2 regions of the Pseudarthrobacter sp. CCNWLW217 genome follow, and region 1 is predicted to be linked to the other one. Evidence: predicted binding sites of a transcription regulator. Region 1 holds the regulator's gene; the other holds the start of a gene.
The links. The regulator LexA, encoded in region 1, represses DNA repair genes until DNA is damaged. The targets are predictions, from matches to a motif close to TCGAACANNTGTTCGA.
Positions count from the first base shown of each region.

Region 2: the regulator LexA is predicted to act here: its motif matches at 2,328-2,343, upstream of V9L18_RS15120 (LexA family protein).

Region 1 is NZ_JBBCBT010000010.1:141,726-156,149, reverse strand. It holds gene hisB (imidazoleglycerol-phosphate dehydratase HisB) at 1-188, opposite strand, end outside; gene V9L18_RS13325 (histidinol-phosphate transaminase) at 251-1,369, opposite strand; gene V9L18_RS13320 (LysM peptidoglycan-binding domain-containing protein) at 1,426-1,836, opposite strand; gene lexA (transcriptional repressor LexA) at 2,184-2,930, shown strand; gene V9L18_RS13310 (ATP-dependent DNA helicase) at 3,005-5,062, opposite strand; gene hflX (GTPase HflX) at 5,055-6,623, opposite strand; gene V9L18_RS13300 (class I SAM-dependent methyltransferase) at 7,053-7,667, shown strand; gene dapF (diaminopimelate epimerase) at 7,648-8,592, opposite strand; gene miaA (tRNA (adenosine(37)-N6)-dimethylallyltransferase MiaA) at 8,659-9,555, opposite strand; gene miaB (tRNA (N6-isopentenyl adenosine(37)-C2)-methylthiotransferase MiaB) at 9,559-11,106, opposite strand; gene V9L18_RS13280 (regulatory protein RecX) at 11,196-11,693, opposite strand; gene recA (recombinase RecA) at 11,863-12,918, opposite strand; gene V9L18_RS13270 (DUF3046 domain-containing protein) at 13,110-13,334, opposite strand; gene V9L18_RS13265 (MarR family winged helix-turn-helix transcriptional regulator) at 13,376-13,924, shown strand; gene V9L18_RS13260 (helix-turn-helix domain-containing protein) at 13,977-14,424, opposite strand, start outside.
Region 2 is NZ_JBBCBT010000012.1:138,159-152,582, reverse strand. It holds gene V9L18_RS15135 (hypothetical protein) at 1-207, opposite strand, end outside; gene V9L18_RS15130 (hypothetical protein) at 207-530, opposite strand; gene V9L18_RS15125 (Y-family DNA polymerase) at 576-1,874, opposite strand; gene V9L18_RS15120 (LexA family protein) at 1,883-2,314, opposite strand; gene V9L18_RS15115 (hypothetical protein) at 2,905-3,333, shown strand; gene V9L18_RS15110 (DUF4192 domain-containing protein) at 4,275-5,288, shown strand; gene V9L18_RS15105 (hypothetical protein) at 5,483-5,635, shown strand; gene V9L18_RS15100 (hypothetical protein) at 5,724-5,969, opposite strand; gene V9L18_RS15095 (ParB/RepB/Spo0J family partition protein) at 6,387-7,742, shown strand; gene V9L18_RS15090 (DUF2188 domain-containing protein) at 8,083-8,310, opposite strand; gene V9L18_RS15085 (glutaredoxin family protein) at 8,773-9,051, shown strand; gene V9L18_RS15080 (single-stranded DNA-binding protein) at 9,044-9,772, shown strand; gene V9L18_RS15075 (hypothetical protein) at 10,043-10,333, shown strand; gene V9L18_RS15070 (hypothetical protein) at 10,533-10,982, shown strand; gene V9L18_RS15065 (ParB family protein) at 10,999-11,268, shown strand; gene V9L18_RS15060 (helix-turn-helix domain-containing protein) at 11,283-11,558, shown strand; gene V9L18_RS15055 (hypothetical protein) at 12,084-12,392, opposite strand; gene V9L18_RS15050 (MobC family plasmid mobilization relaxosome protein) at 12,644-13,033, shown strand; gene V9L18_RS15045 (relaxase/mobilization nuclease domain-containing protein) at 13,036-14,424, shown strand, end outside.

The DNA of each region.
Region 1 (14,424 bases):
ACGGTCATGTCAATTAGCGAGTGCTTGCACAGTGCCGTGAGCATGTGGTCATAGAACGGGACCGAGGTGTCGATGTTTGAGACGCCGGTTCCGTCGAGGTTGATCTCCACGAGTACTGACGATTCGCTGGTGGCACGCTCCATGCGTGCGATGCGGGACGCGGCAGTGCTGGATCCGGTGGAACTCATGGTCATATGTCCTTTGCGAAGAAGGAGTGATTGCCGGCGCGCGCAGCGCGGCTAACTCAAGTTTAGGCGGGCAGCTTTGCCTGGCTCGCCAGGATGGCTTCCAGGGATGTGAGGAAGGCAGTGGTTTCTGTCTCAGTCCCGGCTGTGACGCGCAAATGGCCGGGGATTCCGACGTCCCTGATCAGGACGCCGGAGTCCAGCAGCTGCTGCCAGACGTCGTGGGGCCGGTCCAGTCCGCCGAAAAAGACGAAGTTCGAGTCCGAAGCGGCGGGTTTGAGGCCCATCCGTGTGAGCTCCGAGACGATGCGGTCACGCTGCTTCTTGATGTCCTCAACATCGGCCATCAGCGCCTCGCGGTGCTGGAGGGCGGCCAAGGCCGTGGCTTGCGTGACGGCGGACAGGTGGTACGGCAGCCGCACGAGGCGCAGGGCGTCCGTCACTTCGGGTGCGGCAGCCATGTAGCCCAGCCGGGCTCCGGCGAGGGCAAAGGCCTTGCTCATGGTCCGGGTGACGATGAGGCGTTCCCGGCCCGGCAGCAAGGTCAGGGCGCTCGGCGTACCGTCGTGGGCAAATTCGTGGTACGCCTCATCCACAATCACGATGGTCTGGCTGTCCTCGCCGGCGGCGTACACGGCCTCCACAACATCCAGCCCCAGCCCTGTGCCGGTGGGGTTGTTGGGCGAACTCAGGAAAACGATGTTCGGCCGGAGTTCCTTCACCTGCAGGGCGGCTGATTCGGCGCTGAGGCCGTAGCCGAGCGCACGCTGGCCGGCAACGTACTTTGTGTCGGTGCCGCTGGCCAGTAGGGGGTACATGGAGTACGTGGGAGGGAAACCCAGGGCCGTGCGGCCGGGTCCGCCAAACGCCTGGAGGATTTGCTGAAGCACTTCGTTAGAGCCGTTGGCTGCCCAGATGTTGGCTGCGTCAAGACCGTGGCCAAGGTATTCAGCCAGCGCAACGCGGAGATCGGAAAATTCACGGTCCGGGTAGCGGTTCAGGCCGGCGGCTGCCTCGGTGACTGCTGCGCTGATCGCGGCCCGTACGTCCGCAGGAACGCCGTGAGTGTTTTCGTTGACGTTCAGCAGAATGGGAACATCCAACTGGGGAGCCCCGTACGGGGTCAGGCCACGGAGGTTGCTGCGGAGGGGAAGGCGGTTCAGACGCTCTAGCTGGTCATTCACCTGAACAGTTTAGTGCCGAAGCATGGACCCCGAAAATGTGACGGTCAGCGGCAGCGTCACTTCACAGGTACAAACAGCTGCTGGCCTGGCACGACAGCGCCGGCAGTGAGGTTGTTGAGCTGGACGATGTCCGCTATCACGTCGCGGGGATCGCGCTCGGGTGCAACCGCTGCCGCGATCGCCCACAGTGACTCCCCGGACTGTACGGTGACGGACACTGTCGGTGTGACTGAGAGATCGGCTGCGGAGTCTGCTGCCTTGGCGGGGGCGTTCAAGAATCCCGCCAGCAGGAAGATCAGGACAGCGAGCAGGACCAGCGGGATGCCGATCAGGACCACCCGTCCGCGTCGCGTCAGGCGAAGGGGCGGCAACTGCTCCTTGCCGGGGCGGACCTGCGGGACTGACGTGAGGTGCTGTACCGAGACGAACTGCGGACGGGAGTCCTGCGATGCTGAAAACGCTGACATGAAATGAGCCCTCCTGGACCATGCTTTGCTGCCCGGAGTGTTCCTTCCGCTTGTCCGGCGAAGCGGACGTTCCCGAAGTATTCGAATCTTCGAACGCTTCCGGAAGCGAATAGAACACATGTTCGAACTTTGCTTCTTCTGTTTTAGCACTTATCAACGAACATTGTCGAGACTCGCTAGAACAAATGTTTGAAAAAGTGTTGCGGCTGGCCTACGTTTGAACCAAGGATCAACCACCCGAAGTACAGCCACCTCTGTAGTTGATCAGCAGGGTCTGACAATCAATGCCGGAGGCTCCCGGCACCCGGCGCCGGAGGCACCGGGGCAACGGAAAGGCATTGGCTAACATGGCAGCAGCAGCCGGCGGCAGGGCGACCCAGAGGGGTCCACAGCCCCAGAGGACTCCCAAGGGGCTGACTGCCCGTCAGAAGAAGATCCTGGAAACGATCCAGCGTTCAGTCAATGACAACGGATACCCCCCGTCCATGCGCGAAATTGGCGACACCGTGGGGCTGGCCAGCCTCTCCAGCGTGACGCATCAACTCTCGCAGCTGGAGAAGTTGGGATACCTGCGCCGGGACCCTAAGCGGCCACGGGCCATGGAGGTCCTGATGCCGCTCACCCTGGATGCCGGGACTGCCAAGGCTCCGGGCTCCGCCGCACCGGCAACCCTGCGGGGCATCAGCGGCGGGAAGGTAACGGAGCTTTCCACTGCCATGGATACGGCCATGGTTCCCCTGGTGGGCCGGATCGCAGCCGGCGGGCCGATCCTTGCGGACCAGGTGGTTGAAGACGTGATGCCCCTCCCCCGCCAACTGGTCGGTCAGGGCGAGCTCTTTATGCTCAGGGTGGCCGGAGACTCCATGGTGGACGCGGCCATCTGCGATGGCGACTGGGTGGTGGTGAGGCGCCAGGCCGACGCCGTGAACGGGGACATCGTCGCGGCCCTCCTGGACGACGAAGCAACCGTCAAGACGTTCCGCCAGCGGGACGGCCACACGTGGCTGTTGCCGCAGAACACGCAGTACGAACCCATCCTGGGCGACCACGCCACCATCATGGGCAAGGTCGTTTCGGTTCTGCGTTCACTCTAGGTACAGTGCCCAGCAGCAAAAAGATCAGCTGAGCCCGCCCACATGGGCTGGCTCAGCTGATCTTCGCAGTTAACTCAGGCGTGCTCTTTGGACAGCCGTTCCAGCGCCGCAAACGCAATCTTGCGATCTGTGGTGGGCCAGAAGGGCGGCAGCGCACCCCGGAGGAACCCGGCGTACCTCTCGGTGGCCAGCCGTGAATCAAGCACCGCCACCACACCTTTGTCCCCGGTGGACCGGATCAGCCGGCCGGCACCCTGGGCAAGCCGGATGGCGGCATGAGTGGCGGAGACCGACATAAAGCCGTTGCCGCCGGCCTGGGCGACGGCCCGGGAGCGGGCAGTCATAAGGGGGTCGTCCGGCCGAGGGAACGGAATGCGGTCAATCACCACCAGCCGGCAGGAGCCGCCCGGTACGTCCACTCCCTGCCACAGGGACATGGTTCCGAAGAGGCATGTGTCGGGCTCGTCGGCGAACTGCTTGACCAAGGCGGTCATCGTGGAATCGCCCTGGCAGAGGATGCTCAGGCCCAGACGGGGCCGCAAGGCGTCGGCTGCTTCTTCTGCGGCGCGACGTGAGGAGAACAGGCACAGTGCACCGCCGCCTGAGGCCCTGATCAGCGCCTCGAGCTCCTCCAGCGCCTCCGCGGACACACCGCGCCCGGGCTTGGGCAGGTGCCCGGCAACGTACAGTATTCCCTGCTTTGGGTAGTCAAACGGGGAACCGACGTCAATGCCCGTCCAGCTCGGGGCGCCCGGGCCCACAAGGCCCAGCCCGCCGGCGGCCGGCTCGAAAGCAGAGCCGATGGCCAGTGTGGCCGAGGTCAGCACTACGGTGTGGCCTTCGAACAGTCCCTCGCGCAGCTTCCCTGCGACGCTGAGCGGTGCGATGTTTATCAGTGCCGGTGCGGCGTCGTCGGGCTGCGCATAGCCTTGCTGCGGATCGAAGGTGCTGGCACGCGAGAACCACACCACTTCCCGGTTCTCCCGGGCCACGATCAGCCGTTCACACAGTTCCAGGATGAGCATCAGGCGTGAGCGCGCGAGCTGGCGCCCGCCGTCGGCCGTCTGGCTGCTGTCCCCCTTCGAGTCGGACAGGGCAGCCCTGCAGGCGTCACGCAGCTGGTCGATGCAGTCCAGCTGCTCGTCATTTAGGCCGTTGGGAAGGAGCCCGTTGGGAACCCCTGCCAATGCCAGTTCCAGGTTGGCGGCCGCAGCGTTGAGGGCGTCCACCGTAATGGCCGTGTGCTTCCGCGCTCCGGCAGCCGCCGCATGGACCATCGCTACGGACAGCTGCCCGGACACCGCACCGGTCACCCGGTCCTGGAGCTCGTGCGCCTCGTCAACCACCACGACGTCGTATTCGGGCAGGACAGCCAGCCCCTCGAACGCGCTGACGGCGAGCATCGCGTGGTTGGTGACCACAACATCGGCGTCGGCCGCGTCCTGGCGGGCGAGTTCGCTGAAGCATTCAGCGGCCATCGGGCACTTCTGCGCCCCCAGGCATTCCATCGACGTCACCGAAACCTGCCGCCAGGCACGGTCCGTGACACCCGGGAGGAGTTCGTCACGGTCGCCGGTAGTGGTTTTTTGCGCCCAGTCGCGCAGCCGCACTACCTCTTTGCCCAACTGCGACGCCGGTCCCCCGAGAGCGGCTGCGAAGTGCGGCACGCTGGTGTCCTCACCAAGGGAAAAAAGCTGGCCTTCGGAGGGTTCCTCCGAGGGAAACCCGCCTTCAAGCTTGTGCCGGCAGACGTAGTTGGAGCGACCCTTCACCAGCGCCACCTTGACGGGGCGGTCCAGGGCCGGGGTGATGGTCTTCAGCAGCCGCGGCAGGTCCCGGCCCACAATCTGTGTCTGCAGGGCCAATGTTGCGGTGGAAACCAAGGTGGGCTTGTTGCTCACCAGCGAGTGCGCAATGAGCGGAATCAGGTAAGCCAGCGACTTTCCCGTTCCAGTGCCGGCCTGGACCAGGAGGTGGTCGCCGGTTTCGATGGCACGGGCCACCTGCCTGGCCATCTCATGCTGGCCGCTCCGGCTTTGTCCGCCCATTCCGGCCACGGCGCGGTCGAGCAGTTCGATCACGAACTGCTCGCTGGCCGTGCCTGAAGGCTCACCTGCCACCGGTTCAGCCATTGCTGACGAATGATTCCAGTTCAGCCGCGAGGCCTTCCCGGACCATCACCACTGCCCGCGTTCCGTCCTCGCCATGGTCAAGGCTGAGGATTTCCGCGTCGGTGTCATGCAGTTTGCTGATCACGTCGCCACGATTGTAGGGAATGAGGAGTTCAAGCTTGACGCTGGGCCGCGGGATCGAGCTGCTGATCTCGCGCAGCAGCTCCGCGATCCCTTCGCCGGTCCGCGCCGACACCACCACATGGCGGGGTTCGCGCTGCTTGAGTCGTTCGATCACAAACGGATCCGCGGCGTCTGCCTTATTCAGGACGATGATTTCCGGCACCTTGCGGGCATCGACTTCGCTGAACACCTTGCGGACGGCGGCGATCTGGCCTTCCGGGTCCGGGTGCGAGGCATCCACCACATGCAGGATGAGGTCCGCGTCCGCTACTTCCTCCAGTGTGGAACGGAATGCCTCCACGAGCTGGGTGGGAAGGGAGCGGACAAAGCCCACGGTGTCCGCCAGGGTATAGCCCAGGCCATCCGCGGTCTCCGCCTTGCGCACGGTCGGATCCAAGGTGGCGAACAACGCGTTCTCCACCAGCACGCCAGCGTCCGTCAGCCGGTTCAGCAACGACGATTTCCCGGCGTTGGTGTAGCCGGCGATGGCAACGGACGGCACTGAATTACGACGCCGGTTGGCCCGTTTGGTTTCCCGGGCCGGCTTCATCGCGGCGATCTCGCGCCGCAGCTTAGCCATGCGGGTACGGATTCGGCGACGGTCCAGTTCGATTTTCGTCTCACCGGGACCACGCGAACCCATACCGGCGCCAGCGCCGCCCACCTGGCCACCAGCCTGGCGGGACATGGATTCGCCCCAGCCGCGCAGGCGTGGCAGCAAGTATTCGAGCTGAGCCAGTTCCACCTGGGCCTTGCCCTCACGGCTCTTGGCGTGCTGGGCGAAAATGTCCAGGATCAGGGCCGTACGGTCAATGACCTTGACCTTGACAATGTCCTCCAGCCCGCGCCGCTGGGAGGGAGCCAGTTCGGCGTCCACCACTACGGTGTCCGCCCCGGTGGACATCACGATTTCCTTGAGTTCCAGGGCTTTGCCTGACCCTAGGAACGTTCCGGGGTCCGGTTTGGCTCGGCGCTGGACCATGCCGTCCAGGACTTCCGAACCGGCGGTCTCGGCCAACGCTGCAAGCTCACGAAGTGAGTTCTCAGCGTCCGCGAGCGTTCCTTCGGCCCACAGGCCAGCCAGGACCACGCGCTCCAGGCGCAACTGACGGTATTCGACTTCGGTGACGTCTTCGAGTTCCGTGGACAGCCCTGCCGTGCGGCGGAGTGCCCGGCGCTCTTCGAGGTCCTGCTGGTCGCCGTCGTAGGCGCTGTGTTCTTCTTCGAGGCGGGAGATCGCCTGGGCTTTGCCGAACACCGCCCTGCCGTCGCCTTCTGCGGCGGGGCCTCGTTTTGCCGGAACATCCTTGGAAAGAATCCGGTCGATGACAGCTTGGATTTCCTCCGGGCTCATATCCTGGGCTGCTGGATCGGATCCGGTGTTGGGCTGGCTGGTCATGGTCTCCTTTGAAGATTCGGCATTTCCAGAATAGTGCCGATTGCTGGTGAGTGGGGACGTATTCGCGCTGGGCTGACGGCTGGCGGTCATCCAGGACTCCTGTCTGTTGCGCACACCGTACAAGCGATGGCGTGCAGCGTAGGATCCACGCCTTCGAAAGGGTGGAGGAAGTGGTATGCGCAGGCAACGTCAGGAGGGGCGCAGCGGGAAGCTGGCTTCGAGTATTGCCCGGCGGTCGGACCAGCCGGCGAAAGCTTGGTCGATGACGCATCTGCGGAAGGTAGGAAACCTGCATCGCTGCGGGACATGGCTGCGGGACGGGTTCAACCCGTGCCGGCTACTCGAAGATCAGGAACATGCCTTCCAGATTAGCAGACCCGATCCCCCGCGGTTTCCCTTACGCTTCAGGGCCAACTAATCTGGCCAGTTATGGAGTCCGCACACTATTTCAGCGCATCGCCCGCAGGGCCCTTTACCCGCAAGCCGCTCACGGTGGATCTCGCTGGGGAAACGCGCACACTGCAGACATCCGGTGGCATCTTCAGCCCTGACGGGATAGACAAGGGCACCGCCGTCTTGCTCGCCGAAGTCCCGGCGCCGTCGCCGTCGGGAAACCTGCTGGACATCGGCTGCGGCTGGGGTCCGATTGCGCTCACGATGGCCCTGAAGTCGCCGGCAGCCCATGTCTACGCCGTGGACGTCAACGAGCGCTGCATCACGCTGACAAACGAAAATGCGGCTTCGCTCGGCCTGGGCAACGTGACGGCCAGCATGCCGGAAGACGTGGACCCGGAACTCCGCTTTGACACGATCTGGTCCAACCCGCCGATCCGGATCGGTAAGGAGGAACTCCACTCGCTGCTGAAGCTGTGGATTCCGAGGCTGGCGCCTGGCGGCTCAGCATGGCTGGTGGTGCAAAAGAACCTCGGCTCCGATTCCCTTCAGCGCTGGCTGTCCCAGGAGCTGGACGCCTCGTTCACCGTCACCCGGGAAGCCACGGCCAAATCCTTCAGGATCCTGCGGGTCAGGAAAGCGTCCCGCTAGCCACAATCACGGCCGGGCCGCTGAGTTCGACGTGCTCGTGCCCACCGGCTCCGGCAAAGAATTTAACGCCGACGACGCCGCCTGGCACCTTGACGTTCCAGGCGTCTGGTGCGCCGGCCCCGGCCCAATGCCGGATTGCCACGGCAGCGGCGCAGGCGCCTGTGCCGCAGGATTGCGTTTCGCCGACACCGCGTTCGTGGACCCTCATGGTGATGGTGCCTACGCCGTCGTGCACCAGCGGCTCCGCGGGGACCACGAATTCGACGTTGGTTCCGTTGACGGGTGTTGGATCGACATGCGGCGCGGTGTAGAGCCGGGTGGCTTCCAGCTCGGAAAGCTCGGCGAGGGCCACTACGGTGTGCGGGTTGCCCATGCTGACGGAGATGGCGGGGCGGGGTACTTCCAGGCCATCGGCCGTGACCAGGGAGTCCATGGCTTTGGCGGTGGCCGCGCCGGGGAAGATGAACTGCCAGGGGCCCATGTCGACGGCGTAGTCCTCGCCCGTGCGGACGACGGTCTTGACCCCGCCGCGGGTTCCGATGGTCAGGGCCCCGCCGTCGGGCAGGTCAACCAGGCCCTCGGCCCGGAGGAAGTGGACGAACACACGGACGCCGTTGCCGCACATCTCAGACAGGGAGCCGTCTCCGTTGCGGTAGTCCATGAACCATTCCGCGTCCGGTGTTCCTTCGAGCAGTTCCCGGCCCTCGGGCAGGTATCGCGATGGCACGGCGCGGATGAGTCCGTCGCCGCCTATGCCGCGGTGCCTGTCGCACAGCGCGGCCACCTGGTCTGCGGCAATAGTGTGGACACCGTCAGGGTCAGCGACCAAGACAAAATCGTTTCCTGTACCGTGCCCTTTAGAGAAGCGGAGTCCGCCCAAGGCGGCGAAGGTTGGCTCGAGAGTCACAGCAGGGGTAGCGTCCATGCTCCAAGGCTACCGGCCAAAGGCAGGGCCACAGAAACCCGCCCCCGGCCAGGGAGCTGCGTGGGTTCAGGTGCAGAGCGCCGCCGCGCGGGTTTCAAGTTCGGGATCCTGCCAGTCCAGCCAGCTGATCCGGGGATCGGCGCGGAACCAGGTCAGCTGCCGCCTGGCAAACTGCCGGGTCGCCACGATGGTCTCCTCGACGGCTTCCTCGACGGTGGCGCCGCCGTCGAGGACTTTGAGGAACTGGGAGTAGCCCAAAGCCCGCGGGGCCGTCTTGCCGCGGCGCAGGCCTGCCGCGTCCAGTCGGCGGACCTCTTCCAGCAGCCCCTTGTCCACCATGCTATGAACGCGCTGCGCCAGCCGTTCGCGCAGCTGATCCCGGTCTACGGCCAGTCCGATCTGGAGGGCGGGCTGGAAATACTCCCGCCGGGGCATGAAAGAACTGAAGGGCCGCCCAGTGAGCTGGTGGACTTCCAGCGCCCTGATGATACGCCGGGCATCTGAGACACGGTCGGCCGAAATGGGGTCGACGACACGGAGCCGGGCAAGGAGCGGCCGCGAACCTTCGGCCGCAAAGTCCGCTTCCAGCTGGCCGCGTACGTCAGGGTCGGTTCCCGGGAACTCCAGGACGTCCAGCGCCGCACGGACATAGAGTCCGGAACCGCCGGCCAGGATGGCACGCTTACCACGTTGGTGGATGTCCGCGATGATGGCGCGGGCCTGCCGCTGGAAGTCCGAGACGCTCGCTTCCTCGGTGACGTCCAGGGTGTCGAGCAGGTGGTGGGGAACTCCCCTGCGTTCGGCGGTGGTGATTTTCGCCGTGCCAATGTCCATACCGCGGTAGAACTGCATGGCGTCGGCGTTGACCACCTCGCCGTCCAGGGCCAGGGCCAGGTTGACAGCGAGGTCGGACTTACCGGACCCGGTGGGGCCAACAACGGCAATGACCGGTGGGTGTGCCACCGGTCAGGCGCTGCGGACCGGCAGGGACGGCATGCCAAGCGAAACCCCGGTGCGGCCGGCTCCGGTCTTTGCCGAGCCCGGTGCCGGTGCGCCGCAGGAGTCGGCCTGCGACCTGTCCCAGGCGTCGCCAGCTCGTGAACGCCGAAGGCTGTAGTCCTCCACAGTGGGGTCGGCCACGAGGTGGAAAGCTGCGGCTTCGGTAATGGTAACAGTCACGAGGTCACCGGGGCGGGGCGACGGCGCCCCGACCGGGACTGAGAAATGCACCAGCCGCTGGTCCTGGGAGCGACCGGAGAGCCGGTGGGTTTCCCCGGCTTTGCGTCCGGACTGTGCGGTGACCATGACTTCCACCCTGCGGCCCAGCTGTTTGGCGTTTTCCTCCGCCGCGATTCTGTCCTGCAGGGCGGTAAGGCGCTCGAATCGTTCCTGGACGATGGCTTTGGGCAGCTGGTCCGGAAGGTCGGCCGCCGGGGTGCCCGGGCGCTTGGAGTACTGGAACGTAAAGGCAGTGGCAAAGCGGGATTTCTCCACGACATCCAGGGTGGCCTGGAAGTCCTCCTCGGATTCGCCGGGGAAGCCCACGATGATGTCAGTGGAAATGGCGGCGTGCGGGATTTTCTCTCGGACCTTGTCCAGGATGCCGAGGAATTTGGTGGACCGGTAGGACCGCTTCATGTCGCGCAGGACTTTATCCGAGCCGGACTGCAGCGGCATGTGCAGCTGTGGCATGACGTTGGGCGTTTCGGCCATGGCGTCGATGACGTCGTCGGTAAAAGCCGCCGGATGGGGGCTCGTAAACCGCACCCGTTCCAGGCCTTCGATCTCTCCGCAGGCACGCAGGAGTTTAGAAAAGGCCTGCCGGTCGCCGAACTCAACGCCGTAGGAGTTCACATTCTGGCCGAGCAGGGTGACTTCAATGGCGCCGTCATCCACGAGGGCCTGGATTTCGGCCAGGATGTCGCCCGGGCGGCGGTCCTTCTCCTTGCCGCGCAGGGCTGGAACGATGCAGAAGGTACACGTGTTGTTGCAGCCGACTGAGATGGATACCCAGCCGGAGTACACCGAGTCCCTCTTGGTGGGCAAAGTGGAGGGGAACACGTCAAGGGATTCGAGAATCTCCAGCTGCGCTTCGTTGTTGTGGCGCGCGCGGTCAAGAAGGGCGGGCAGAGCGCCCACGTTGTGGGTTCCGAAGACGGCGTCCACCCACGGTGCCTTCTTGAGGATCGTTTCGCGGTCCTTCTGGGCCAGGCATCCGCCGACGGCGATCTGCATGCCGGGGTTGGCCGCCTTCACCGGAGCCAGCATGCCGAGGTTGCCGTACAGCTTGTTGTCGGCGTTCTCCCGGACCGCGCACGTGTTGAAGACCACCACGTCGGCGTGGTCACCGTCTGCCGGCACGTAGCCGGCGTCCTCGAGCATGCCCGCCATCCGTTCGGAGTCGTGCACGTTCATCTGGCAGCCGAAGGTGCGCACCTGATAGGTACGCGGCTGCACGGCAGGGTCGGCTGACGGGACGGTACCGGATGCGGGGGAAGGAATGGTCAAACTCACCTGTTAAGGGTACCGGGTCGGCGGAAGAGCCGCTTCGCTGGCGAACCAACACAACCGATTACCCAAACCGGGGCGTCACGCGGACGGGCCTAGTCGTAGGGCAGACCATCCGGCGGACCGTCCTCACCCGCGTAGCCGGCGCGCGAGGCCAGCACTTCACCCACGATCCTGAATGCCTGCGATGGCTGGTATCCCTTGCGCGCAAGCATGGACGCGAGCCGCCGCGTGGTCTTATCCCGCTCTGACCGGTCCGACAGATCCGTGCCCGGACGGAGCTTCCGCTCCACAAGCACGCGGGCCGCGGCTTCCTCGTCCTCATCGGAGAGTTGTTCCAACGCTGCGGCGGCCGTATCAGAATCGATCCCCTTGTCGGCAAGCTCGCGGCGAAGAGCGCCCTTGGCCAGTTTCCGCGACTGGGCCCGGCTGCGCACCCACATGTCCGCAAACTCGGCGTCGTCGATGAGCCGCACTTCCTGGAATCGGTCCAGCACGGACTCGGCAACTTCCTCGGGGATGTTCCGCTCCGCCAGCTTTCGCGACAGCTGCAGCCGGCTCTTGGCCGAACTGGTCAGCTGGCGCAGCACTATCGCCCGCGCAACCGAGGCAGGATCCGGTTCCGGGTCTGATGCAACTGAGGAATCCGGGCTTGGCCCGTCCGATCCGAAGCCGGAGCGTCCGCCGCCCCGGCCCCTCCGGCGTCGACCTGGGCCGGTGCCAACGCCCGGGCCCTGCCCGTCCACGAAGTCCGGGGTACCCCTAGAAGCCGTCAACAGCCTTCAGCTTCGGCGTGTCCTTGGAATCCGCCTCGGCAGGCTTGACGCCAACCCCAAGCTTTTCCTTGATCAAGCGCTCAAGCTCGGCAGCGAGTTCCGGGTTGTCACGCAGGAACCGACGGGAGTTCTCCATACCTTGGCCCAGTTGGTCGCCGTCGTATGTAAACCATGAACCGGACTTCTTGATGATGCCGTGTTCCACACCCATGTCGATGATGCCTCCCTCGCGGGAGATGCCCTGGCCGTAGATGATGTCGAATTCGGCGATCTTGAAGGGCGGTGCCATTTTGTTCTTGACGATCTTGGCCTTGGTGCGGTTACCGACGGAATCGGCGCCTTCCTTGAGCGTCTGGATGCGGCGTACATCGATGCGGATGGAGGCGTAGAACTTCAAGGCCTTACCACCGGTGGTGGTCTCGGGGGAACCGAAGAAGACGCCGATCTTTTCGCGGAGCTGGTTGATGAAGATTGCTGTGGTTTTGGTCTGGCTCAGGCGGCCGGTGATCTTACGCAGCGCCTGGCTCATCAGGCGCGCCTGCAGGCCAACGTGGCTGTCGCCCATGTCTCCTTCGATTTCCGCCCGGGGCACCAGCGCCGCCACGGAGTCGATGACGATGACGTCAAGCGAGCCTGAGCCGATAAGCATGTCCATGATTTCCAGGGCCTGCTCGCCGGTATCCGGCTGTGAAACCAGAAGGGCGTCCGTGTCCACGCCCAGCTTGGCGGCGTACTCCGGGTCCAGGGCGTGCTCGGCGTCGATGAAGGCGGCAATACCGCCCTGGCGCTGGGCGTTGGCCACGGCGTGGAGCGCAACGGTGGTCTTACCTGAGGATTCCGGTCCGTAGATCTCCACAACGCGGCCACGGGGAAGCCCGCCAATTCCGAGGGCGACGTCCAGCGCGATGGATCCGGTGGGGATGACCTCGATGGGGGCGCGGACTTCGTCGCCCAGCCGCATAACCGAGCCCTTGCCGAACTGCTTGTCAATCTGTGCCAGCGCTGCGTCGAGCGCCTTTTGACGATCCGGGGCTGCCGCCATGGTTCACACCTCTAATGCTTTCTCATTGTGGAGTGGCCTCAGCGGCCGTTTCTTGGTCATCTCTGACGCTAATGGCACCCACAGACATTCTCGCCGGATGACATCGGCTATGTGGATAACCCACTACGAAAAGCATAGCTTTACCCGAACAGATATTCGAACAATCCGGCGGCGTGTCAGGTTGATGGCGGTCAGTCGCGGGCCGGCTTGATGTCCCGGCCCAGGCGGCGTTCCGGCGGGACGTCCTGGACGTCACACATCGCCAGCCAGACCTGCCGGGGACTCACTCCCGCGGCGAGTGCCTGGTCCGCGGTACGCCCGCCGACCCCGGCCAGGATCAGGGTACTGCTCAGGACCCGGGAGTAGCCGGAACCGAATTCGTCGTCCATCAGACGCCAGTAGTCACTGATTCGCACCAATAGAGTCTCTCATGGAGCGGGACCCTAGAATTGTTGCCATGAGCAACTCCCCTGACGTTTCCGCTCCTGCCAACCCTGCAGATAACACCGTTGACGCGGCGTTGAAGACTGTGGAGCACCAGATCAGCGTCTTTTGGCGAAGGGCACGGTCCGTCTCCCATCAGCTGTCCCGCCAGGTCCATCCCGACATGGAACCTGCCGCCTACGGGCTGCTGACGGTTATCCGGCGGGAAGGACCCATCCGGCTCACTGACCTTGCCCTGAGTATCGGCGTCGGGAAACCCTCGGTCAGCCGGCAGATCGCGTTCCTGGAGAGCATTGGCCTCATCTCCAAGGAGGCTGACCCCCTGGACGGCCGCGCGCAGGCGATCCGGCTGACGCCCAAGGGCGAAGAAAAAATGCACCAGGTCCAGGACGCCCGGCGTGAAGTCTTCCGCGAACGGCTGGGGGAATGGCCGCTTGAGGATCTGCAGGCACTGGCGAAATACATGGCCAAGCTCAACGCCACCTATGAGCGCGATGGCTTCCCCCAGGACGTGGCGCCCGCCAAAACGGAGCCCCAGCCACGAGACACCGAAAGCCTTTAAACACAGAAAGCCTCCGGCTGGTGCCGGAGGCGACTGTTATGGTTCAGGGTGCTTACCGTGCGCCGGAAAGCAGTCCCTTGGAAAGTTCGTTGGTGAGTTCGGCGTTCAGGTCGCGGTCAAGATCGCGGCCGTAGCGCTGCGAGAACTCCTGGGGAACGGTGTCCGGAACAGCCACGCCCTCTGCGACGGCAACGCGGTCGCTGACTTCACGGAGCATGCTGGACAGGGGTACGTCCAGAGCAGAGCAGATCGAGGACAGAAGCTCTGACGAAGCTTCCTTCTGGCCGCGCTCCACTTCACTGAGGTATCCCAGGGAAACACGGGCACTGTGCGAAACTTCGCGGAGAGTACGCCCCTGACGCTGGCGGACATCGCGCAGAACATCACCAATTTCGTGACGAAGTACAACCATCTTGCGCTCCTTCTGTTCGCTCTTGCCCTGATCGGCGAGGCCCACATCCTTCCAGCGGACAACGCCGTTTACGGATACGGGCTGCTTT
Region 2 (14,424 bases), on a different contig from region 1:
CTGGCCGCCGGCGAGGAATTGGAAGCCCGGGCAGTAAGTGCCGTCGCCAAGGAAGATGCGGACCAGCTGCTGCAACACTGGTTCCGGATCATCCATGAGCTCGGTGAGCCGGCGTCGGACCTGCTCCAGGGTGGGCAGGGTGAATTCGGCCCTGAGGTCCGCCCAGACCTGGTCGCTGACCGGCCGGCCGATGATCGGTGCCGGCATCAGGCGCCGTCGTTGATGGATTCGAGGAGCCACGTGGTGGCGAGTGGCTGGCGGCGCAGCGTGAATGTCCGCAGGGCTGCGGTTGAGGATCCGGACCGTGCCTGGATCCGCCAGTATTCGACGCTGACGAGGTCACCGCTACCGACAGCTGCGGTGCGGCGGGTGTCCCACCAGGAGTCGCGGGTGAACCAGTGCTGGGAATCAGTGTCCGGGTCGACGACCCAGATCCGGCCCTCGTGCCGGAGTGCGAGGGGTCTGCCTGTCGGGTCCGTGCGGACCTGAATGTCGCGGGTCAGTGCGGGGGCTTCAGGAGTCAGAGTCATGGGGTTCTTTCATGTGGTGCTTGGTTCATTGGTGAGGCAGAAGGGCTAGGCGGCTTTGACGAGGGGGAGTTCGTCCCAGTGGGTGGTGTATCTGGGGGAGAGCATGTCGCGTTTCATGGTCCAGTCGGGACCGCTGCGGATCCCGGCGTGGCCGAGGCCGATGGAGCCGCGGCCGTACTTTTTGGTGACGTCTTCGAGGAGGGTGCCGACGCGGCGTTCCTCGTGCGGGTTCTCGAACAGGGACAGGGGTGGCTGGTTCCCTGTGGGGCGGAGGTCGGTGACCATGATCCCGGCCCTGGCGTACCTGACGCCCTCGTTGATGAGGGGGAGGAGGGCGTGGGAGGCCTTGGTCAGGATGACCGGGTCCGCGGTGGGCATCGGCAACGGGATGCAGACCGAAGGGTAGGAGGTGTCTTTCGGGTTGAAGTGGGAGGTGCCGGCGAACGCGGTCAGGACTTTGGCCTGCAGCCCGTGTTTGGCCAGCCGGGCCGAGGCCTGCTGCCCGTACACACTCAACACCTGGCGCATGCCGGCGGCCGTGGTGATGGGGGTGGCGAAGGAGCGGGAGAAGTTCAGCTGGTCCCGTCCGATGCGTTCTTCCTCCATCGGGATGCAGGGGGTTCCCTGCAGTTCCAGTACGGTGCGCATCATGACCACGGAGAACCTGTCCCGGATCATGACCGCGTCGGCGCGGGACAGGTCAAGGATGGAGAAGATACCCATCACGTTCAGCCGCCGGGTCAGCCGTGCGGCGACTCCCCAGATCTCCACCACGGACAGCCGCCCCATCAGGGATTCCCGTTCGGTGGCGGGGACGGAGTCCCAGTGGCAGACCCCGCCGAAGACAGGGTTGTTTTTCGCCCATTTGTTGGCCAGCTTCGCCAACGTCTTCGTGGCGGCGATCCCGACGCAGACCGGGACGCCGACGTTCCGTCGGACGGTGGCTTTCATGGTCCGGCCGAGGGCTAGCAGCTCGGCGGGTGTGCCTTTGACTCCCAGGAAGGCCTCGTCGATGCTGTAGACCTCCAGCCAGGCCGAGTATCGGCCCAGCAGTTCCATCACGCGGGCGCTGATGTCCCCGTACAGCTCGTAGTTGCTGGAGAGCGCGACAAGGCCCCATTCCTTCGCGCGTGGGGCGAGTTTGAACCAGGGCTCACCCATAGGAATCCCCAGGGCCTTCGCCTCCGGGGAGCGGGTGACTGCGCAGCCGTCGTTGTTGGACAGCACGATCACGGGTTTGCCGTCCAGGGACGGGTCGAAGGCCCGCTCCGCGGACGCGTAGAAGCAGTTCACATCCACGTGCGCGATCTGCGGCATCCGCCGCGTCACAGCCGGCTTAGTCATGGCCGGCCTCACACATAATGAAGGCAACGGGTGGCCACGCCCCAGATGAGCAGGTCCGAGAGCGCGGGGACCCGGATGTCCGGGTATGCCGGGTTCTCGGCCTGCAGCACGACCCCGGTGGCAGTAATCCGCAGTCGTTTGACGGTCAATTCTCCGTCCAGGATCGCAATGACCACGGAACCGTCCTTGGGTTCGAGCGCCCGGTTGACGATGAGTTCGTCGCCGTCGCTGATCCCTGCCCGTTCCATCGAGTCACCGGTGACCCGGACAACGAAGGTGCTGGTGATGTCCTTGATCAGGTGCTCGTTCAGATCTATCCGGCCGTCGAAGTAGTCCTGCGCCGGCGACGGGAACCCCGCAGCGACCGGCACCGGGGAGACCAGCACCGACAACAACGACACGCCCGCATCTATCACACGGGGACCAACAATAACGCCCACAACACACCTTTATTCGAATATATGTTCGATTCATTCAGTGTACTCGCGAGGGCGGACATTCGCTCTTCCCCACCATGTTGCTTCCGATACAGGATCGTGCCGAGACCGGGAAACGGGACGGGTTGTACCCAAGGGGGACAGCTTCGAGCTGTGCGGAGGGCTCCACCTGACCGCCAGTGGGCACAACCCGTTCAACGCAGCGGCTCGCAGAACTCGCACTCGTTTCGGGCGTCCGCTGGCGCGGCCGGCTGTTGGGTCCAGTGCGCGCCGTCGCAGGGCTCCGGACCCCCTGGCCCTGTTTGTCTACGACGTTTTCTGGTTGCTGTCCTGCGGATTTTAGGCGTTCGCTCCAGCCCGTCTAGCCCCTCCTTCGTCGGGGCCGGCGGCCCGAAAATTCTTCAGCCAGGGATCCTCGCCAGCTCGGATCCCGCAAGATTTTTCTGACCTTGCCCAGAGGGTTGACAGGCCTCCGTCGGCCGCCAAGCAAGCAAGCTTGCCAGCAACCAAAAAACAACGGGGGGAGAGGGGAAGCTGGCCGGTCACCATTGGCCGCCCCGCCACCCCACTTCTCGGCAAGAAGGAACAACACCATGAACGCAGTATCCAAGAAGACGGTGATCCTCAAGGACACCGGGGAAACTATCGACGGCGTGACCGTGCTGGGGGATTACCACCTGAACGGCGGCTACGAGTGGATGGAACTCATTGGCGAACACGGCTGGGCTGTGATTCCCAGCTGGGGGAATGAGGGCTGGGACGTGGGCCAGTGGCCCTACGTCATGGTCGCGGCCACGCGGACCGCTGACAACATCGGGAACCTGTTCGGCGTGGCCACGTACTGCGAGGGCGACGTGACCTGCACCTACTACCGGACCAAGGCCCGGCAGTGGGATGCGATCACCGAACAGGCGTTCTTCCACTGGAAGAACGGCCAGGCCCACGGCCCGGCGGACTTGCCCGAAGCCGCCGCCGAGCTGCCCAGCCGGTACCGCATGCCCTACGCGGTCCACGCCGCCTAACCGCCGCGACCCTTGCCGGGCGGAAACCCGCCCGGCAAGGCCCCGGCCCGGCCCGTTCCGACCAAAGGACCAGAACCATGACAGAACCCACCGAATCACTGAAAAGATCGCGCAGACTGTTGTTTTCCTCGAAACCCTCGCCAAGCTCGTCGATAAGTCTCCCGAGTCCTACAGCGCGGCCGCCGCGCAAGATCTCGCCGGGCACATCCGCGCGATGGCCGACGCCGTGATCACGGGAGCCCGCGTTGACCCTGCCGTTGGACTGGCACAACGAGCTGGTGGCCGTCCTGTTCGCTCGGACCACCGGCCAAGGATGAACTAGCCAACCGAGGCTCCCACTTACTCAAGCGGGTAGGTGGGTGCTTCCCTTCTGTGCGCACCCAGGGGTGGCACAGTGCGGGCGGTCCGCCGCACGTGGCCGGCTCGGGCCGGTGGTTGCCCGCGGCGGACCGCCGTTCCCGCCATTGGAAGGGAAGAAATCACCTGGCGTCGGCGGCAAGCCCCGAGCTGGGGCCGGACTGGGCGGATCCGGGAGACCAGGGAAAAGTGCATGCTCGCAGGGCTCGCACCCGTTTGGGCGTCCGCTGGCGCGGCCGGCAGTTGGGTCCAGTGCGCCCCGTCGCAGAGCTCCGGACCCCCTGGCCCTGTCTGTCTACGACGTTTTCTGGTTGCTGTCCTGCGGATTCTAGGCGTCCGCTCCACCCCGCCTAGCCCCTCCGTTCCTCCGGGGCCTGCGGTCCGGGAATTTCCCTGCGGCGCTCCTTCGTCGCTGATTTCCTTCGGGAATTTCCCACACCTTGCCCTGCAGGTAGACAGGGCTCCGTCGGCCGCCGAGCAAGCAAGCTTGCCAGCAACCAAAAAACAACGGGGGAGAGGGGACGCTGGCCGGTCACCATTGGTCGCCCCACGCACCCAACTTCTCGGCAAGAAGGAGCAACACCATGAACGACTTCATCAAATTCACCCGCCCGGCCGACATCCTGGCCTTCATCCCGCACACGCTGGGCGAGGCCCCGACGGAATCCTTCGTCGCTGTAACCATGCAGGGCAACAAGCTCGGCGCCACCCTCCGCATGGATGCTCCGTTCGGTCTGGAGCCTGTGGCCTTTGCCCAGACGCTGGTCAGCTACCTGACCGCTGACGAGGCAGCGACCGGGACCATTCTGGTGATCTACACGGACGAAAACACCGCCCGCAACCAGCGCCCCTACTCCGGACACGTGCAGGCACTGCGTACCGAACTGGACACCGCAGGGATGCCCCTGAAGGACGCATGGCTGGTGACCTCCGAACTGTGGAGGAACTACCTCTGCGAGGACACGACCTGCTGCCCGGACAAGCCGCTGGATGCCATCACCACCAGCAACGGCAACGCCGCCTTGATCTACCGGGGAAGCAACGTCACCGGATTCACCGCACCGGCGCCGTTCACCGGTGACGAGACGGTACGTGAAGCGATCGCCGCCCACAAGCCGGACGGCTGGCCCGAGGACCTGGAAGCAAGACGTGCCAAGTGGGCCGAGGTTCTGGACAACCCCAAGACCCTCACCACGCAGACCGCGCAGGAGCTGGCAGGAGCGTTCCAGCACCCCACCATCCGGGACTACATGATGGGTGACATCATCACCCACGCCCCCGACCAGTTCACCTCGGTGATGCTGGGAGTGTTTCCTACCCGCCCGGACTGGGCTCGCGTGGACACCGCCCAGGAAGTCGCCTTCGAACTGATGAAAGCCACCCCCGAAGGGCAGCGCGCCCCCATGCTGTGCCTGATCGGCTGGCTGGAATGGCTCAAAGGAAAGTCCAGCTTCGCCGCCCGGTACTTCAAGCTCGCATTGGAGGACGTCGCCGAATACCGGTTGGCTGAACTATTCGCCGAACTGGTCAACCGCGGACTTCTGGCCGACTGTGTGCGGGACCCGAAGAAGTCCTATGACCGCCAGCTGAACCGCTAAGGGACAGGCCGGACCCACCCAAGGGGTCCGGCCTTCCCCGTCGGATCTTCCCCAGGTGCGCGGCGGCCTCCCCCGCTAGCGCTCCGCCGGCCGCGATAACGCTGCCGCGGGCGCAGCCACTTCCAGCCAGCCCGCAGAAACTGCCACTACTGTGAAAGGACACAAGCAGTCCTACAGCAGGCAAGGAAACAGGCGTGGCCAACGAGATCCGCATGACCGAGGACGACACCGTCGCCCCCGACGCGAGCCCCATCGAAGACTTCCTGGAGCTGCGCCTGCTCACCGCCAGCCCACCCACCGGCCCCGTAGACTTTCCCCTGGAAGACCACCGGCTCGACGAGCCGTAACCCAGCGCAGCGCTGACGCTGCACCCAGATTTCCTTTTGCCGAGGAAAAACCACGAAGGGCCGGCCACGTCAACGTGCCGGCCCTTCGTCATGTCCGCTGCTTTTCAGAACCAAGCCGCCACAAGGCCGCGGCCGCGAGACTGTTCAGGAACGCGATAAAGAGGTCGCCGGCAGCAGGCCGACCAACGATCAGGTCCACAGCCACCAGCACCACCGACCCGAACGCGGCAATAGTGAACACCACAGCCAGGATCCGGCGGACCCGTGGTGACTTCCACGCGCTGCCGCGCCGAGCCTCACTGCCGCGGCCAAGGTGCGGAAATGGATCGCTCATGCCCCCACCCTACTCAGGGACAAAGGCATGCTCGCAGGGCTCGCACTCGTTTGGGCGTCCGCTGGCGCGGCCGGCAGTTGGGTCCAGCGCGCGCCGTCGCAGAGCTCCGGACCCCCTGAACCTGGTGTGTCTACGACGTTTTTTGGCTGCTGTCCTTCGGATTGTACGTGCCCGCTCCGGCCCCTTCTAGCCCCTCCTTCGTCGGGGCCTGCACCCCGGAAATTCTTCTCCGGCGCTCCTGCGTCGCTGATTTCCTCCGAAGATTTTCCGTGCCTTGCCCTGCGGGTAGACAGGCCTCCGTCGGCCACAGCTCCGCAAGCTTCGCCAGCAGCCAAAAAACAACGGGGGAGAGGGGAGCTGGCCGGTCACCTTTGGTCGCCCCACGCACCCAACTTCTCGGCAAGAAGGAGCAACACCATGAACGCAACACCCACGCTTGAAGTGCTCGACCCGGCAACACTGACCGTGGACATCAACGTCCGCAAAGACGCCGCCCTGACCGCTGACTTCATCGCCAGCATCAAGGAACACGGCGTGATGGAACCGGTAATCGCCCACCGCAAGGACGACGGCACCGTCCACGTCCTGATGGGCCAGCGCCGCACCCGGGCCGCCGTCGAAGCCGAACGGCCCCTCATCCCGGTCCTGCTCATCGACTCACCCGAGGAAGCAGAACGCATCGTCACACAGGTCGTGGAGAACATCCAGCGAGCCGAACTGACCGAAGCGGACGAAGCTGACGCCTACCACCAGCTGTCCCTGATCGGCGTCTCGGCGGCCGCGATCGCCAAGAAAACCGGCAGGACCAAGGCCAAAGTCGAAAACGCCCTCAAAGCCAAGGCATCCACCACCGGGACCAAGGCCCTCGAGAGCGGCTACACCCTCGACATGGCCTTGGTGATGACCGAGTTCGAAGGAGACCAGGACGCCATCGAAGAACTCGAATCAGTCATCCGCGACGAACCGCAGTACTTCGACCACATCGCCCAGAAAATCCGGGACGACCGCGAATCCAAAGCCCAGCTCGCCGCCCTGATCGAAGAACTGATCGCCCAGGGCAAGGCCATCGTCGAAGACGCCGGACACTATGCGGACGAGGAGAACCTGTACGTCTCAGCGGCCAAACGTGCTGACGGTGAACCGGCCACCGACGAGGACGCCAAAGCCTTTGTGATCAGCACCGACTACCGGGGCCAGCACACCGCCCAGCCTGTCATCAGCGACTGGAAGGAACTGGGCTTCACCCCAAAGTACGAACGCTACAACGGGAGCGGGACGCAGGCACAGAAGGGCCCGATGACCGAGGAACAGAAGGCTGAACGGAAAACGCTGATCGCCAACAACAAGGCCATGGAATCGGCCACAAAGGTCCGCCGCGAGTTCGTCAAAACCCTGCTGGCCAGGAAGCAGGCACCCAAAGGCTGGCAGTACTTCACCGTCCACGCCATCACCCACCACTCCGAAACCGCCAGCGGCTACGACGGGAAGGTCGCGGCCGAAATGGTCGGGGCCAAGGTCGAAGAGGCTAACCGGTGGGGATGGAACCCGCTCCGGGACCACGTCGCCAAAACCGAAGCGAGGCCCGAGTTCTCCCTGATCGCGCTGGTCTGCGCAGGATATGAAAAGACCATCGCCAAAGACTCATGGCGGTCCCCGTCCCAGACCCACCGGGACTACCTGAACCAGCTGGTCACGTGGGGATACACCCCCAGCGAGGTCGAGAACATCATCCTCGACGGCCAGAAGCCAACCGAGGACGACGCGGCCGCATAAACACCCTTGCCGGGCGGAAACCCCGCCCGGCAAGACCCCGGCCACTCACCACGGAAGGGTCAGGAACCTTTCAGAAGTCGGGCGGTCCGCCGCCCAAGGCGAACCACAGCAGCCACTCACCAGCGGCCGACCGCCGATCAACGCACCCAGCAACCGCAGCACCAGGTGCCGCGCTACAGGGACACGACGTCCACCCGGAAGCTGCAGGCACCAAGGAAAACATTCAGCTAGGCTCAATCCGTAGATTTCCTTTGCCGAGGAGAACGCAGAAGGGCCGACTCATTTTGAGCCGGCCCTTCTTGTGTCCCAGGCGCCGGAGCGCCAGGGTGTCGCTTAGCAATCAGCCCGGGACATTCCGGGGATCGTTGCCGTAGCTGTTCTTGGAGCCGATCTGGCCGTCCTGGTTCCTGATGACGTGCTCCACCTTGTCAACCTGCGCAGCCTCCCGGCCTGCTGCCACTGCTTCATCCTTGGTGCTGTAGCCGGCGCCGAACGCCCGGCCTGTGCCTTCGCGCTTGTTCTTCCACGCGCCATCTTCGTAGTACGTCTCAATATCACCCTGGGCCATAGAAATCTCCCTCTCACGGTTGAACTTTCACGAATGGTGCAGACAGCGGAAAACCCCGCAGCACGAGTCAAGTTATGCGGGGTCTTCCTAAGCGCCGGCTCCGCAAATTGGGGGACATGCGGAGAAGCTCACCCCAATCTAATAGAAAGCAAGCTTACTTTTCAAGAACATGTCCATGGACGACCGGCAGGGGATCCGGGGTGGGGGCGGCGATTAGCGTCCTGGGTGGGGGTGGCAGCTCTTACTGCGGCTCTATTCCGAGGACCAGGAGCGCGGGGCTAAACGCCTGTCAGCTGACGGACCCGCCACTGCAATGGCAGAAATTTACACAAAATTCAGGCCAAAAATGCCTAGAATCAGCGCCTGAAAGCCTATTCATTCAGTTGAATGATTGGTAGAATTGAAGCAGCAAGTCAGACAGGCGAACGAAACTAATTTGAGATACGAAACCAGGTACTGAAAATGACTTCTTCACCCACCGAATACACGGTCTACACCAAACCAGAATGCCCGAACTGCGACAGGACCAAGTCCTACTTCGAGGACAAGGGCATCAGCTACACGGCCGTGGACATCACTGAAGTGCCGGCTGCCCTGGAATACATCACTGCCGAGCTCGGCTATTCCCAGGCGCCCGTCGTCGTGAACAACTCCGATGACCAGGACCACTGGTCCGGGCTGCGCCGCGACAAGCTCGTTCAGGCGAACATGAACCACACGGCAGCGTCAGCACATGCCTGAGACAACGGCAGGGGAGCGGTTCCAACTCAGCCCACGGCAATCCAGCGACGCTGACTGGTTCGGCCTGGACGCCAACCCGGAGGGCACCATCAACGTCCCCTTCGAAGATCCATACCAAGCCCTGCCAGACCCCTACGAGCCACAGCACGAGAACCCACACGACACCAGCAACACCTCACGGAAGGCAGCAACCATCATGGCCGGAGAAACCACGATCACCGTCATCGGAAACCTCACCAACGATCCCGAACTCAGGTTCACCCCTTCGGGGTCCGCGGTGGCAAACTTCACCATCGCCTCCACCCCCAGGACATTTGACCGGGCCTCCAATGAGTGGAAGGACGGCGAAACACTCTTCCTCCGGGCAGCGGTGTGGCGGGAAGCTGCCGAGAACGTCGCCGAATCCCTCACCAAGGGCATGCGTGTCATCGTTTCGGGCCGGCTGAAGTCCCGCTCGTACGAAACGAAGGAAGGGGAGAAACGCACCGTGATCGAACTCGAAGTGGACGAGATCGGCCCGTCCCTGCGGTACGCGAACGCCAAGGTTAACCGCACCCAGCGGAGTTCCCAGAGCGGACAAAGCGGGAATGGCAACGGCTTCCAGGGCAACAGCAGTTCGGCCGGGCAATCAGCCCCGCAGGACGACCCATGGGGCATCCCGGCCACCAGCAACGTCGGCGGCGGCTGGGGCAGCGGGCCTGATTCCGAGCCCCCGTTCTAAGCAGTACAACTGTCGGGGTCAGCAGATACGCTGGCCCGGACACACCAAGTCGCGGGTTGGCCGGATACTCAGGGAACTCGCACGCACCAACAGAGACACTGGAGCATGGCGTTTCTGCCTCCGACGGGCACGCACCCCGGCACCTCTTTGCCCGTGACGTCTCGGAAGACGGCCGGAACAGCCTCACCGAATAACAGCCGCTTTCCGTCAGGGCCGGCAGATACGCTAAACCCAACGGACAAGATGAATCATCCACTCGAAAGGTTTCTCATGGAAACGATGAATACGTCACTGGCATCCATTGCCGTCGTCCTCTTTGTGGGACTGTGCTTTTTCCTCATGGTCCGAATCGGTGCCAGCAGAGGCTGGCTGATCTGGGGCAGTTTGTTGACCACCCTTGCCGGTGTTTCGAGCGCCCTTACCGTATGGATAGAACCAGGAACAGGTTTGGACGGACTGCGCCAGACCGGCAACGTACTGATGGCTGTTTCCGCGCTCATTGCTGCGCTTTCAGCTGCCTGGACCCTCGTTACAGTTCTTCGCCGCCGCACGGAAGCCTAGAGCTGCAGAAATGGGTGCGAGCTCTGCGACGGGCAACCGGCGTCGAGCCCCTTCCCCCACCGTGTGCGAATGGGACCGTAACCGGGAAAGCGGCGCCTGGGCTAGGGCCCAGGGCCATGGTTGTCAGGGCTCTCTATGCAGCGCATCTGATCCCTCCCGCCGCTGATTCCATACCTTTCTTCGATCAAAGGAAACCACCATGACACATGCAGATGACCTCCGTGCCTGGGCAAAAGGCGTGTACACGATCGAGGCTGCCACTGAGCTGTTGATCCGGGGCTTTGGTGGGAAGTTTGCTGCCCCTGGTAACCCTTGGGTCCACACAAGCACTGAGCCCCAAGGGCCCGGCCAAGTGAATGCATGGATCGATTTCGCAGCTGTCCCGGAGGGGACGGGTGTGCTCTCCGGTGGGGAACGTCGGGTTTTGTTGTTGGCGGCGTCGCTGGCGGAGGATGTTCCCGTCGTCCTGGGTGACCTCGTGTCGGGGCTGGACAGGGAGAACCTTGACCTTGTCCTGGCCGCGGTCGCTCATGCAGGCGGCAGCCACGAGCACTCCGATGTCCGTTTTAACGAGGACGGTTCCATGGCCCTGGGGAAGGGATTCTTGGACAGCCTGCATCCGTGGCCGAGGGCACTGCGTGCGGTCTAAGCAGGTTTGTTCATAAATGGTGAAGAAGCCGGAAAGGTTTCCTGCGTTCACGCCGTACTACACCGAGGAGCAGGCCGGGCAGGTCCGGGCCGCGTTCAGAGCGGCGGGTTTGCAGGAAGGCGATGCGAGCGTGTCGGACTTCATTGTCCGGGCGACGATGCGTGAGGTGAAGCGCCTGCAGCGCAAGTACAACGGCGGCAAGCCGTGGCCTCCGGTGAAGGCTGGCGAGCTGCGCCGTGGGCAGAGAACTATGGATGAGATGCAACACCGGAACGAGGGCGCATAGCGATGGGAAAGCGGATGGAAGAAATGAACCAGGTGAAGGGCCCGGCGCCGTTGCCGTTGCCAAGGATGCTGTCCCTTGAGCAGGTCCAGGAGATCCTGAACCTGGGCATGCCGTCGATTTATGCGCTGGTGAAAAGCGGCGAGCTGCGCGCGGCGCAGTTCGGCGGACGGAACGTCTGGCGGGTACGGCAAGACGACTTGGAGGCTTACATTGAAGCCGCGTATGAGAAGACTGCAGAGCGCATCGCTTCAGGGCAGATCCCGGACGGCGACGCCCCCGGCGGCAGCTAACCAATCCAGTTCCCAAAGCAGCATGAAGGCCGGCGCCCATCGGGTGCCGGCCTTCAACGTCATGGGGGACGTTTGTGATGCCTGGGATGTGCGGTTGATGCCATTACTTGGATCACGCGGGCCTGCGGTACTTGGTGGTGATGAGCGTCGCCTGCAGTTCGTGGTTGTCCCTGCCGGTGACCGGGCTGGAAGCCCCCCGGGCGTCTTAGAAGCCAGGCCATCGGTTCGGTTCCATCGCCACTCAAGGTTGCCCCGCTCGGCGGATGGGTGTTGTCCCTGCTGAAGGAAACCTGACCCCGGGACGGGTTGGCCGGCGACGCCGGTCTTGGTCCATGGGGAAGGGGCCCGGTGGTGATGTCAGCGTGCCTAGGCTGTGCACATTCGCCGGTCCCGGCGGTGACATTCCCGCCTTGGGTGTCCTGGCGTTTGTGTGCAGCCGGTCAGGTGGGTCCCGTCGTCCACATGTGTGCGGGAAAAGCCCGAAGGTTTTAGCTTTTGCCGTGCCCATGTGGTCGAGGGGCAGTCCTACTCCGCCGCGGTAGACCCTCCAGTGGAGGACGGGGAAGTGTCGTTCGACGTGGCGGCGGTGGCCGTTTTGCGGCGGCGCGTGGCGGCGCCGGATTCGAGCCCGAGCTTCTTCAGTTCCTCGGGGCTCCACCCGTCTTTGGTGGCGCGCACGTAGGCGCGCTTGTCTTCACGTTCTGCGTCGGCGAGCTGCTCGCGCAGCTCGGTGATGCGCTGTCTGGTCTTGACCAGGTTCGTGACGGACTCGATGCGTGAGTCCAGGAGGGCGCGGGCTTGGTTGCGGGTCTGTTCGATATCGATGGTTGGCATGCACCAACGGTAACCACACCAGTGGGCCGTTTCGGGGGAGCCACGCGCGCGGTGGTCCGATTCCAGACCCGATTAGCGACTGAGCCGCGGAAAGGAGGGTGAGCCAACTTCGGTGGAGCAAGCTATACATTTACACGGGTGTAAATGGCGTGTCGCTCACGGCCCTGTGGTTGTTCGCTTGGCACACTGGTCGTGTGGTCCCCGATTTCGGGGTCGCTGCGCTGGGCCGTTTGAAGGGATTGGGGGAGTGCGTGTCTGAGGAGATTGATTCCCGTTCCCGCATCTCCAAGCGGCGGCGTGAGAACAAACCAGCCGGGTCCAAGAAGCGCCGTGACCTTTGGGTCACCGCCGAGGAAGAAGCCGCCCTGGTTGCCCGGGCTGCCAGGGAGAAGGTCACGGTCCCGAACCTGATCCTCACGGCAGCGCTGTCGGAGGGGTCGGAGACGCCGACGGAGCGTAAGGCGGCGATGGCTGAACTGATGGCGATCCATACGTTGTTGGCCCGGGTGTCGAACAACGTGAACCAGATCGCCCGGCACGCCAACGCCGGTGACGAATTCCCCCAGGATGCGAAGGCTGCCCTGGCGTATGTGCGCGAGGTTGCCATGCGGATTGACCGGACGATTGAGGGGTTGATGTAGGAATGATTCCGAACATCACCCGTGGCTCCCGGATGTCCGGGCTGCTGCTCTACCTGGCCTCCACTGACGCGGACAAGACGAAGAACTCGCACACGGATCCGCACCTGGTCGCGGGGGACGCGGCGATCATGGCCTGGTACGACGACGGTGTCCTGGACAAGGATGACGCGGTCGCGATTGCGAAGCATTTGGACCAGCCCCGCAAGGCCTTCGGCGTCGAGATTCTGCAGAAGGATTTCCGCTGGGACCCGGTCAAGAAAGAAAGCGTACCGAACGGTCACAAGCCAGCCGATGTGTGGCACTGCTCGCTGAGCCTCCGCGCCGAAGAAGGCGCCCTGACGGACCAGCAGTGGGGGGACATCGCGAATGACTTCGTTGACGCCATGGGCTTCACCGAGGCCAGCGGCAAGGCCCAGTGCCGGTGGGTCGCGATCAACCACGGAACGAGTGAGAACGGCAACCACCACATCCACATCGCCGTGTCCCTGGTCCGTGAAGACGGCACCAAGGCCTCCACCCACGGTGACTACCAGCGCGCACAGAAGACCTGCCGGGATCTGGAAACCAAGTACGGGCTCGAAGAGCTCTCGTCCGTGCACGCCACCCGTGGCTATGACCGGGCGGAGAAGGCCACGGCCGCCCGGGACGACCGGGAAATGCACCGCGCCTCGCTGGCAAGGAAAGTCCGCGCCAGCGCCAGCGCGTCAGCGACCGAAGCGGAGTTCGTCCGCCGCGCCCGCGACACCGGCCTGTTGCTCCGGCCGCGCTACGCGAAAAACACCACCGACGTCATCGTTGGCTACTCCGTCGCCGAACGCCCCAAGCCGGGGGAGCGGCCGATCTGGTTCGGCGGCGGAACCCTCGCCTCCGACCTGAAGCTCGGTGCACTTCGTGAAGAATGGCTGGACTCGCCGCACCAGGCTACCGAGGCCGCGGCGGAATGGAATGCGGCAGCGCGCAACAAGCGCAAGGTCTCCAAGACCGGTCCCGAGAACGCGACCCCGTCAGCTGATGTGTGGGTGGAGTACACCCGCAACGCCACAGCACTGGCCGACCAGCTGCGCACCATTCCGCGTGACGATCACGCAACCTGGGCGAAGGCAGCGCGCGAGGTTTCCGGTGCCTTTGCAGCCTGGTCATACCGGCTGGAGGCTACGCCAGGGCCGCTGGCCGCCACAGCTGCCGAACTGTCCCGCACCGCCCAACTTCGAGCCCCCCGACAGCACGGCAAACCCGTCGCGCTGCCATCCATTGCCGGCACGGCCATGCTGTTCATGGCAGCGTCGAGTAAGAACAAAACAGCGGCTCAAACAGCACTTATGGTGCAGCTGATCAACACGGCCTTCGCGGTGTACGAGATGCACGCCCAGTCCGGGCGGACCCGTGAGGCT